DNA from 2 places in the Streptomyces sp. NPDC058145 genome. Region 1 is predicted to be linked to the other one. Evidence: riboswitches for the same ligand, from Rfam matches in the RefSeq annotation. Region 1 holds a riboswitch; the other holds the start of a gene.
What was found. Region 1 has a riboswitch for cyclic di-AMP ahead of ACFVVO_RS09345 (C40 family peptidase). Riboswitches for the same ligand answer to the same signal wherever they lie in the genome.

Region 1 (5,732 bases):
CACGTCCCGGTCCGTGGGGCCGCGCCCGGACGCCACCAGGCAGACCCGCTTGGCGCCCCCCGCCAGGCCCGCGGCGGCGGCCTCGGAGGCCTCGCCGGGCTTGAGCCAGGTGTACTTGAGGATGCCGGCGGTGGAGCCGAGCCGCTGGGAGCAGTAGGAGCAGTCCTCCGGGCACAGGCCGGACTTGAGGTTGACCAGGTAGTTGAGTTTCACGCGCCGGCCGAACCAGTGCCGGCGCACCTTGCCGGCCGCGGCCACCACATCGAGCAGGTCGTCGTCGGAGGTGGCGAGCACGGCGAGAGCCTCGTCGCGGGTCGGCGACTCGCGCCGAAGCCCCTTGTCCACCAGCGTGTTCAGCAGGTCCATGAGGCACGATCCTGTCCTACGGGACCGCCTCGGGCCAAGGAGAGTTTGCACAACGGAGACGGTTCACCGTGTGGGTATTGCCACACCCTGGGTGGGCGGCCGTACGGCTAGTGTCTGTCCGCTACCTACAAAAGCCCCGGAGGAGCCATGGCGTTCGGCTGGATCGACGAGCAGGCCGAGGCGCGCCGTCGCGCCGGACTTGTCCGGACCCTGCGCCCGCGCCCGGCCGACTCGCCGCTGCTGGACCTGGCGAGCAACGACTACCTGGGTCTCGCCCACCATCCCGAGGTCGTCGAGGGGGCGGCCGGGGCCGCCCGGACCTGGGGCGGCGGATCCACCGGTTCCCGGCTGGTCACCGGCACCACCGAGCTGCACACCGAGCTGGAGCGGGAACTGGCGGACTTCTGCGGCTTCGAGGCGGCCCTGGTCTTCTCCTCCGGCTACGCCGCCAACCTGGCCGCGGTCACCGCGCTGGGCCCGCACGGGTCCCTGATCGTGTCCGACGCGGGCAACCACGCCTCGCTCATCGACGGCTGCCGGCTCGCCCGGGGCACCACCCAGGTGGTCGGGCACGCCGACCCGGAGGCCGCGGGCAAGGTGCTCGGCACGCACCCGGGACCGGCGATCGTCGTCTCCGACACGGTGTTCTCCGTCGACGGCGACGCGGCACCGCTGGCCGCCCTGGCCGAGGCGTGCCGTGAGCACGGCGCGGGCCTGGTCGTGGACGACGCGCACGGGCTCGGGGTACTGGGCGACGGCGGCCGGGGCGCCCCGTACGCCGCCGGGCTCGCGGGCGCCGGCGACGTGGTCGTCACCGCCACGCTGTCGAAGTCGCTGGGCAGCCAGGGCGGTGTGGTGCTCGGACCGGCCCGGGTCATCGCCCATCTGGTCAACGCGGCCCGCACGTTCATCTTCGACACGGGTCTCGCCCCCGCGGCCGCGGGCGCCGCGCTCGCGGCGCTCCGGCTGCTGCGGCGCGAGCCGTCGCGGGCGGAGCGGGCCCGCACGGTCGCCGCCGAACTGCACGCACGTCTGACCGCCGCGGGTCTGGAGGCGGTACGACCGGACGCCGCGGTGGTCTCCGTGCGGGCTCCGTCCCCGGAGCAGGCCGTGCGCTGGGCGGCCGACTGCCGTACGGCAGGCCTGGCCGTGGGCTGTTTCCGTCCTCCTTCCGTGCCCGACGGCATCTCGCGGCTGCGGCTGACCGCCCGCGCGGACCTCTCCGGGGCCGAGATCGAACGCGCTGTACGTGTGATTCGCGAGGCGCGACCATGAGTCGGCGTGACACGGCCGCACATCTGGCGAAAGTGATCGGATCTGATCAGTAGGGGTCGGTCCGCTGGTCGGTGGTCAGGTCGGGTTCGACCCGATCACCGGAGCGTGGCCACGAAGCCCGCCCAGCTCCCGGGGGAGAAGAGCAGCGCGGGTCCGGCGGGGGCCTTGGAGTCGCGCACGGCGAGCAGTCCGGCCCACGGGCCGGAGCGCGGCCGGGCCGTCTCCACGCAGTTGTTCGCTCCGGTGCTGTAGCTGCTGCGCAGCCACCGCACGTCGTGCAGATCGGTACTGGCTGGGACGTTCCGAGGCAGTGCTGTCATGGTGCCTCCTTACGCGCCGTCACCTATCCCGGCGATGTAGTCCAACGATTCCTCGGGTGAAAGGGCGTGGAACTGAAGGGTGTCGAAGGCCTCGGAGTAGGCCATGAGGTCTTCTTTCCGTTCCAGGTAGAGGCTACTCGTCAACTGGTCAAGAACAACTACGTCCAGATCAGAAGTGCTCGGAAATGAGAAGATAACGAAAGGCCCGGTGAGGCCGATATGCGCCCCCGCCGCGAACGGCAGTACCTGGAGCCGCACTTGGGGCAGCCGCGCGGCCTCCACCAGCCGTTCCAGCTGCCGCGCCATCACCTCGGGACCGCCGACCTCGCGCCGGAGCACCGCCTCGTCCAGTACCGCGGTCAGCTCCAGCGGCGGCTCGGACCGGAGCACGTCCTGCCTCGCCAGTCGCACCTCCACCAGGGTGTCCAGCCGCTCCTCGTCCACTCCCTCCACCGCCGCCCGGGTCACCGCGCGAGCGTATTCGGGCGTCTGCAGAAGGCCGGGAACCACCGTGGTCTCCAGGGTGCGCATCCCGCTCGCCTGCGACTCCAGACTGATGAAGTCGCGGTAGGTGGGCGGCAGGACGCCCCGGTAGGCGTGCCACCAGCGGTTGCGGCCGCCCGCGTCCTGCGAGCCCGTCAACATCAGCAGCATGTCCCGCAGTTGCCGGTCCCGCACCTCGTACGCGTCGAGGAGTAACCGCACGTCGGCCGGCTTCACCCCGCTGGCGCCGGTCTCGATGCGGCTCACCTTCGACTGGTGCCAGCCCACCAGAAGGGCCGCCTCGCCACTGGTGAGCCCGGCCCCGGTGCGCAGCGCGCGCAGTTCGGCGCCCAGCTTGCGGCGCCGCACCGCGGGACCGTTCTGCATGGGAACTCCTTACTCCTTCCAGGCCGCCCGGATACGGTCTCGCGTCGCAGAGTTCACCGCTTCGGGCGACAGATATATGCATATCTCGGTGGATCGCTCCCCTGACCGCCTCGGTGATGGCAGTCTGGCGAAGAAGCACCAGTCCGGGACCGTACTCGAACCATCCGCTCCTCGTCGGACTGCGGTCCCGTGGGAAAGGGACGACGTCGCCATGGCAGACCACCTGGAAGCATCCGTCACTCTGCCGAGCGATCCCGCATCGGTCTCCGCGGCCCGTTCCTACGTGGTGGGCACCCTCGCGGAGTGGGGCCTGCCGTCGGACACCGACATGGCCGACACCGTGCGGCTCATCGTCTCCGAACTCGCCACCAACGCCGTGCAGCACACCTTCGGTCAGTCACCCACCTTCACGGTCGACATCGCGCTGGACCGTGACGAACACCTGCGCATCGGCGTCACGGACAGTCATCCGCGCTTTCCGAAGAGACTGCCCGCCGCCGTCCAGCAGGACAACGGGCGCGGCATGGTCATCATCCGCTGGCTCACCGCCGAGTGCGGCGGCAGACTCCGCGTCCGCCCCACCCGCGAGGGCGGCAAGACGGTGTGGATCGAACTGCCGTGGACCCTCCAGGGGGAGCACCTCACGACGGCGGGGCAGCAGGAACCCTAGAGGAGGACCCTGGAAGCCGGAGAACCAGAGCCCGGTACGCCGGCGGCCCTGCGGCCCGCCACGGAGCCGGACACGGCCGCGCCGCCCCGGGGCCGCCCGCGTGCTTCAGGCGGGCACCGGGACGGCGCCGACGGTCAGGGGGAGCGGCCCCGCTGCTGGAGCCGCTCCGGGGCTGGGCGGGGTCAGCTGACCCGGCCGTACCAGACGCTCCGGGTCCAGATCTTCTCGAGCCGCACCACGGCCCCGGTCTTCGGGGCGTGCCAGATCTTGCCCTTCCCGGCGTAGATGCCGACGTGGTAGACGCTGGATCCATAATGGAAGAAGACGAGGTCGCCGGCCCTGCGGTGGCCGGCGGAGATATGGCGGGTCTTGTTGTACTGCTGGGCCGCCGTACGCGGCAGCTTCTTGCCCGCCTTCTTGAACGAGTAGAGCGTCAGACCCGAGCAGTCGAACCGGCGCGGACCGGTTGCCCCGTACTGGTAAGGGGAGCCCTTCTTGGAGGCGGCGATGTGCAGGGCCTTCGTCGCCAGAGTGGCGGCCGAGGCCTCGCCGGCCAGGCCGGGCACGGCGATGGAGCCGCCCACCGCGGCGAGCGTAAGAGCCGAGGCCGTACCGGCCCTGGCCATCATCGACGGGACACGATTCAGCGCAGTCATGCGCAACCCTTCGTCAGCCGCCTGTGAAGGATGACCTGTCGGATTCGGGCTGGCGAAGTGGCCCGGCCGCGTTGCTGCGGCTTCACCCCAAGGGCTGCTCGGCACGACCGTCCGTCTGTGACGAACGTCCGTCCCGGCGACCCGTCTTGCCTGGGTCCTCCACTCCTGCCGATCCACTCCTGTCGACCGGTCACCCGGGGCGGCGGCAGGACTCGGCGTCCGCCCGGATCGCCCCGCCGCGGTGGCGGGGGCTTGTCGTCAGACAGGGATCTTCACTCACAGCTGTCCGAAAATCCCAACGGAACCGGGGATTTGTGGCGTTACTCACCACTCACCCGTTCGGGTGGACAGTGCTCTGTTCGAGTAGCCGTCAACTTGCCTGCGTAGCCCCGGACCTGGGGCGGAGTACCTCGGCGCACGTCCCGGTTCCGCCGATCGCGCAAGTCGGGGAGTCAGAAAAAAGGCCCGGAGATACGCCGGCCGGGGGTACGTCGTTCGGGCCGTTTCAACTCCGCGCCGGACGGATCGTCGACGACGAGGTCCATCCGGCGCGGGAACCGGTGTCCGGTTCAGCCCACGCAGTCGGGCGGGAGCACGACGCGCGCGGTGCGGCGCTCACCGTCGAGCACCCGCAGAGCCCGTGCCAGCGTGTCCCCGTGCAGCTCCGTCTCGCCCCGCCGGTGCATCAGGGCGAGCGCGTCGCGGAGCTCGGCCGCCTTGCGCACCAGGGCCTGCGCCGCGCGCAGCCCGCCGTAGGTGTCTCCCGGACGCGCCGGGTTGATCCGGCCGAGCAGGTCGGCCGCCTCCAGGTAATGGTCGATCAGCTCGCCCTCGGCCCTGGTCAGCGCGGGCAGCGGCGGAAGCTCCGGTGGCAGCATCGGCGGGTCACTCCGCCGGCTCGGCGCCGGGGCCGGTCTTGCGGCTCGGGACCACGCCGTCCACCAGGCCGTACGCCAGCGCGCCCGGCGCGTCCAGCACCAGGTCCCGTTCCAGGTCCTCGCCGACCTGCTCCGGCGTACGCCCGGTGTGCCGGACCAGCATCCCCTCCATCAGCGCCCGCGTCCGGGTCAGCTCCCCGGCCTGGATGAGGAGGTCGCTCGGCTGTCCCCGGGTTGGTTCGGGCAGCGCGGGCTGCTTGAGCACCACACGCGCCCCCGGCAGGATGAAGCGTTTGCCCGGGGTGCCGGCCGCGAGCAGGGCCGCGGCGGCGGAGGCGGCCTGGCCCAGGCAGTAGGTCTCCACGTGGCAGCGGACGTAGCGCATCGTGTCGTAGACGGCCGTCATGGCGCTGAACGAGCCCCCCGGGCAGTTGAGGTACAGCGTGATGTCCCGGTCCGGTGCGGCGTGTTCGAGGTACATGAACTGGGTGATCACATCGGTCGCCGCGGTGTCGTCCAGAGGTGTGCCGAGGAAGACGACCCGGTTCTCGAACAGCTTCGAGTAGGGATCGAGCGTGCGGTGCCGGCCCGTGCTCGTGCGCTCGGTGAACTCGGGCAGGACGTGGCGGGCGAACGGTCGAGCCATGGGCGTACCCCTCCTCGCGACGGGACCTCCGGCGGCCCCGCGTCTGTACAA
Region 2 (5,732 bases), on a different contig from region 1:
TCGTCCTGCCAGCGCGCCTTGACGTCACGCAGCTGTTCGACGCGCTGCCGGGCCTGCTCCCGCTCCCGCTGGAGGTCCGAGATCTCGGCGCGCTGGGAGACGTACTGCCTCATCGGGTAGGCGAGGGCGACGATCAGCGAGCACAGCACCAGTGCCAGCAGGGCCGCGCGGCCGGTGAGCCGGGAGCGGCGGGCCTGCCGTTTGGTCTGGGAGCGGTAGACCTTGGCCGCGGTCTGCTCGCCGAGTGCGCGCAGCCTGGTGGCGGTGGAGAAACGGTCCCGGTCCCTGACGGCCATCTGGCTCTCCGCCTCCCCTTCCACGTGCGTACGTCCCCGCACACGGTACGGGACCGGGTACGGGGACGTACGTACGACTGGCTGATATCCGGGCCGTCCCGTTCGGATCGGCCCGGTGGAGGTCAGCCCTTGGAGACGTCGGTGTGGCCGCGGAAGCGCGGGAACGCGCTGCGGCCGGCGTACACCGCGGCGTCGTCGAGGATCTCCTCGATGCGCAGCAACTGGTTGTACTTGGCGACGCGCTCGGAGCGGGCCGGGGCGCCGGTCTTGATCTGGCCGCAGTTGGTGGCGACGGCCAGGTCGGCGATGGTGACGTCCTCGGTCTCACCGGAGCGGTGGGACATCATGCACTTGAAGCCGTTGCGCTGGGCCAGCTCGACGGCGTCCAGGGTCTCGGTGAGCGAGCCGATCTGGTTGACCTTGACCAGCAGGGCGTTGGCGGCGCCCTCGTCGATGCCGCGGGCGAGGCGCTCGGGGTTGGTGACGAACAGGTCGTCGCCGACGAGCTGGACCTTGTCGCCGAGCTTGTCGGTGATGATCTTCCAGCCGGCCCAGTCGTCCTCGAACAGCGGGTCCTCGATGGAGACGAGCGGGTAGGCCGCGACGAGCTCCTCGTAGTACTCCGTCATCTCGGCGGCGGAGCGCTCCTTGCCCTCGAAGAGGTACTTGCCGTCCTTGTAGAACTCGGAGGCGGCGACGTCGAGCGCGAGGGCGATCTGCTCGCCGGGCGCGTAGCCGGCTTCCTTGACGGCCTCGAGGATGAGGTCGAGGGCCTCGCGGTTGGAGCCGAGGTTCGGGGCGAAACCGCCCTCGTCACCGAGGCCGGTGGACAGGCCCTTGCTCTTCAGGACCTTCTTCAGCGTGTGGTAGACCTCGGTGCCCCAGCGCAGGGCCTCGGAGAAGGACTCCGCGCCGATCGGGGCGATCATGAACTCCTGGATGTCCACGTTGGAGTCGGCGTGCGAGCCGCCGTTCAGGATGTTCATCATCGGCACCGGCAGCAGGTGCGCGTTCGGGCCGCCCAGGTAGCGGAACAGCGGCAGGTCACTGGCCTCGGAGGCGGCGTGCGCGACGGCGAGGGAGACGCCGAGGATGGCGTTGGCGCCGAGCGAGCCCTTGTTGTCCGTGGCGTCCAGGTCGAACATGGCCTGGTCGATCAGGCGCTGCTCGGTGGCGTCGTAGCCGACCAGCTCCGGGCCGATCTGCTCGATGACGGCGAGGACGGCCTTCTCGACGCCCTTGCCCTGGTAGCGGTTGGGGTCGCCGTCACGGAGCTCGATGGCCTCGAAGGCACCGGTGGAGGCACCGGACGGAACGGCGGCACGACCCGTGCTGCCGTCGTCGAGGCCGACCTCGACCTCGACCGTGGGGTTGCCTCGGGAGTCCAGGATTTCCCGGGCTACGACGACGTCGATGGACGGCACGAGCATCTCCTTCTTGGATGTGACGCTGGAAGTGCGGGGCGGGGTGCCTTACGGCCCTGCCCTGCGACTAGAGCCTAACCGTCCAAGGGGCGTCGGCCACCGACCGACCGTCCCGTGGACAGGGAGACCGTACCCATTGTTCCTGCCCGGAACAAAGGGGTTCGGGCGAGGTCCCGCGAACAATTCGGGTGAGGTCCCGCGAACAAGAAGGGGAAGGGCCGGGAAAAACACAGCCCCGCCCCGGTGCGTACGGGGGAACACGCACCGGGGCGGGGAGCCCGTGGGGGACGGGGCGAATGGCCCTCACGAGGCCTTCAGCTTGGGGGACGGCCTTGTGAGGGCACTGTGGTTCCGGTCGGAGCCAGGTGTCACTTCAGGTGCAGCTGCTGGCCCGGGTAGATGAGGTCGGCGTCCTCGACGATGTCCTTGTTCAGCTTGAAGAGCTGCTGCCAGCCGCCCTCGACCTTGTGCTTGTCGGCGATGGTGCCGAGGGTGTCGCCCTTGACCACCTTGTACTCGCCGTCGCCCTTCTTGACCTTCTTGCCGGTCGGGGTGGTGACGGTCTTCTTCGCACTCGCGGCCGGGCGCTCGCTGGAGCGGGAGGCGGCCTGCGGGTCGGTGGAGCGGGTGGCGGTGCTGCCCGAGGAGGTGCTCTTGGAAGAGCTGCTCGGGGCGGAGCCGCTGTAGGGGGTGCTCGACAGGCCCTTGCCGCACACCGGCCAGGCGCCCTTGCCCTGGGCCGCGAGGACCTTCTCGGCGACGGCTATCTGCTGGGCCTTGGAGGCCTGGTTGGCCTGCCCGGCGTACTGCGTGCCGCCGTAGGCGGCCCAGGTGGAGGCGGAGAACTGCAGACCGCCGTAGTAGCCGTTGCCGGTGTTGATGGACCAGTTGCCACCGGACTCGCACTGGGCGACCGCGTCCCACTCGGAGGTGGTGGCGGCGGAGGCGTTGCCGGCCGCCATCAGCGGGGCGGCGACGGCGGCGCCGGTGACACCGGCGAGCGCGATGGCACGGGTGGCCTTGGACGGACGGCGGTGCTTGCCCTTGCTGGAAAACAGCATGGATGGATCCCCTCACCGACGCCTGCGAGGTGAGCTGTCGGGTTCGGGCCGGTTGAGTTGCCCGGTCGCAGGCCCGCTTTCACGGGCCGCGGCTCCACCCCTAGCCGGTTCCAGCGCGACCGCTGGTTCCGGCACTTACCTTGGGTCCCCCGCTCCTGCCTACGGCGCTTTACGCGACGACTGTTCCCGGGCGGCCGCTGGCAGGATTCGGCGTTGCGACAGCCGGGGCTCGTGGTGACGAGCGGTCACGACCGTAGACACGCGATCGAGGGAATTTCAAAGACGATCAGGGCTTCTGAGACTCATCCCACACTTTCACCGAAACGGACATCAGTAGCCAATACGGGCGTCAACTACCGCTGCTTTTGGCCCGTTTCGCTACCGACTTCCAGGGTCTGACCGGCGACGACCTGGTTCGGGTCGGAGCCGATGGCCTTCTCGTTCAGGGCGTACAGCTCATGCCATCCGCCGTCCACGTCAAGGGAGTCGGCGATGGAGGCGAGGGTGTCGCCCTCGCGGACGGTGTAGGTGTCCGTCCCGCGGGAGGCATGCTTGCCCGACGAGGTGGCATTCTGACCGTTTGTCACGCTTTCGTCCGCGTTACCGCCGCGGTGACGTCCGCCACTGCCGAGCGCTCCCGTGTCGACGAGGCTCCAAGAACCGCCGGTCTGCCACGAATTGTCCGAGTCCTCCACAACGGGATCCGTGGCCGGGGACTCGCTCCCCTGTGACTCCTCGGCGCGCGGCGATGCGGATTTGTCGGACTTGGGGGTGTCTGCGCTCTTGTCCGATCCCTTGGAACCGGCCTCCTTGCCCACGTCCGAGGACGACTTGCCGGTCGCGTCCGAGGAGGAGTCGGACGAAGAGGAGGAATCCGGCAGGCCGGACGAGTCGGAATCACCGGCGGAACCGGACGAGTCCGTGGAGCCGGAGGAGTCGCCGGACTCGCCGTGGTCCGAGTCGGACTTCCCGGAGCCTCCGACGCCCGTGTCGACGTCCAGGGACCCGGAGTCGGCGGTCAGACCGGAGAGCAGGGCACAGGTGGTCCAGGGCGTGGTGCCCTTGTCGGCGAGGATCTTCTCGGCGACGGCGATCTGCTGCGAACGGCTGGCCTGGTCGGCGGTGGCGGCGTACTTGGTGCCGCCGTAGGCGCCCCAGTCGTCCTGGGAGATCTGCAGCCCGCCGTAGTACCCGTTGCCCGTGTCGGCGCTCCAGGAGCCGCCGCTCTCGCACTCGGCGACCTTGTCCCAGGTGGTGCCGTCGGCCGCGTTGGCGCTCGCGGCACCGAGGAGCGGGATGGCGATGGCGGAGCCGGTCACTCCGGCCGCGACGAGAAGAGCCGGAGCCTGACGGGGGCGACGGTGACGACCGTTCCCGGAGAGCATGCGGAAGCCTTTCGTGCGACAGCGGGACCAGCGCGGTGCCCAATGCTCGGGCCGCGCTGATGGGTGAAGGTATAGGCATACGATCACTTGTCACAAGTTCATGCCGCACAGATCACGTGAAGATCACAGAGTTGAACGCCCGTCATGTTTACGGTTGTACGGCCTTTTCCGCGGCCGGGGTGAACTCCACGGGCAGGGTGCGCAGCCCGCGCATGATGAGCCCGCCGCGCCAGCGCAGGTCCGCCGGATCGGCCGCGAGCCGCAGGTCGGGGAGGCGGGTGAGGAGCGTGGCGAGCGCGGTCCGGCCCTCCAGGCGGGCGAGCGGGGCACCGAGGCAGTAGTGGATGCCGTGGCCGTAGCCGAGGTGCTGGTTGTCGCCGCGGGCGAGATCGAGGACGTCCGGGTCGGCGAACCGCTCCGGGTCCCGGTCGGCGGCCGCGAGGACGACGAGCACCGGGTCGCCGGCCGCGACGTCCTGCCCGCCGAGGGTGAGCGGCTGGGTGGCGAACCGCCAGGTGGCCAGCTCGACCGGGCCGTCGTAGCGCAGCAGTTCCTCGACGCCGGTCTCGAGCAGGCCCTGTTCGCCGCGGGCGAGGGAGTCCTGCAGCCGGTGGCGCTGCTCGGGGTGGGTGAGCAGGGCGTAGGTGCCGTTGCCGATGAGGTTGACGGTCGTCTCGAAGCCGGCGAACAGAAGGATGAAGGCCATCGCGGCGGCCTCGTTCTCGGTGAGGTGTTCACCGTGGTCGGAGGCGCGGATGAGACCGGAGATCAGGTCCTCCCCCGGGGTGGGCTCGGCCGGCAGTGCCGCGCGCTTGCGGTGGATCAGTTCGGCGAGGTAGCCGCGCATCTTCTTCACCGACCGGGCGACCCCGCCGCGCGGTCCTCCACCGTGCCTGATCATCATCCCGGCCCAGTCGCGGAAGTCGTCCTGGTCCTCGCGCGGGACGCCGAGCAGGTCGCAGATGGCGTAGATGGGCAGTGGGAAGGCGAACTCGTGGATGAGGTCGGCGGAGCCCGTCCTGACGAACCGGTCGATGAGGTCGTCGGTCAGCTCCTGCACCCGGGGCGCGAACTCGGCGACCCGGCGCGGCGTGAACGCCTTGCTGACCAGTCTGCGCAGCCTGCTGTGGTCCGGCGGGTCGATGTTCAGCAGGTGCGTCATCAGCTCGGCCTTGCGCTCGCCCGGGATACCGGTCTTGCCCTTGGCGTGCGCGGGCTCGTCGTGGTGCGCGGGGTTCTTGCTCAGCCGCTGGTCGGCGAGGGCCTGCCGGGCGTCGGCGTACCGGGTGACCAGCCAGGCCTCGACCCCGCTGGGCAGCCGCGTCCGGCGCACGGGCTCGTGCTCGCGCAGCCAGGCGTAGGCGGGGTAGGGGTCGGCGGCGAACTCCCAGGTGAACAGTTCCGGGGCGGTGCTGGGCGGGGCGGGCTGGTCGGTCACTCCTCGACGGTATCGGTCGCGGACGCCAGCTCCGCCTTGGCCGCCGCGTGACCGTCGGCGGCGGCCCGCTGGATCCAGTGGTCGGCCCACCGGCGCAGCGCTCGGGCGAAGGTGTACGCGGCGTTGGC

Region 2: another riboswitch for cyclic di-AMP. It lies ahead of ACFVVO_RS14390 (transglycosylase family protein); the one in region 1 lies ahead of ACFVVO_RS09345 (C40 family peptidase).

Annotation. Positions count from the first base shown of each region.
Region 1 covers NZ_JBHVUH010000003.1:533,525-539,256, reverse strand. The annotation lists gene bioB (biotin synthase BioB) at 1-366, opposite strand, end outside; gene ACFVVO_RS09365 (8-amino-7-oxononanoate synthase) at 514-1,641, shown strand; gene ACFVVO_RS09360 (DUF397 domain-containing protein) at 1,737-1,961, opposite strand; gene ACFVVO_RS09355 (helix-turn-helix domain-containing protein) at 1,971-2,831, opposite strand; gene ACFVVO_RS09350 (ATP-binding protein) at 3,043-3,501, shown strand; gene ACFVVO_RS09345 (C40 family peptidase) at 3,684-4,157, opposite strand; cyclic di-AMP (ydaO/yuaA leader) riboswitch at 4,161-4,385, opposite strand; gene ACFVVO_RS09340 (hypothetical protein) at 4,727-5,035, opposite strand; gene ACFVVO_RS09335 (ATP-dependent Clp protease proteolytic subunit) at 5,043-5,681, opposite strand.
Region 2 covers NZ_JBHVUH010000005.1:423,249-428,980, reverse strand. The annotation lists gene ACFVVO_RS14400 (septum formation initiator family protein) at 1-296, opposite strand, end outside; gene eno (phosphopyruvate hydratase) at 419-1,726, opposite strand; gene ACFVVO_RS14390 (transglycosylase family protein) at 2,089-2,781, opposite strand; cyclic di-AMP (ydaO/yuaA leader) riboswitch at 2,786-2,958, opposite strand; gene ACFVVO_RS14385 (transglycosylase family protein) at 3,135-4,166, opposite strand; gene ACFVVO_RS14380 (cytochrome P450) at 4,315-5,604, opposite strand; gene ACFVVO_RS14375 (sel1 repeat family protein) at 5,601-5,732, opposite strand, start outside.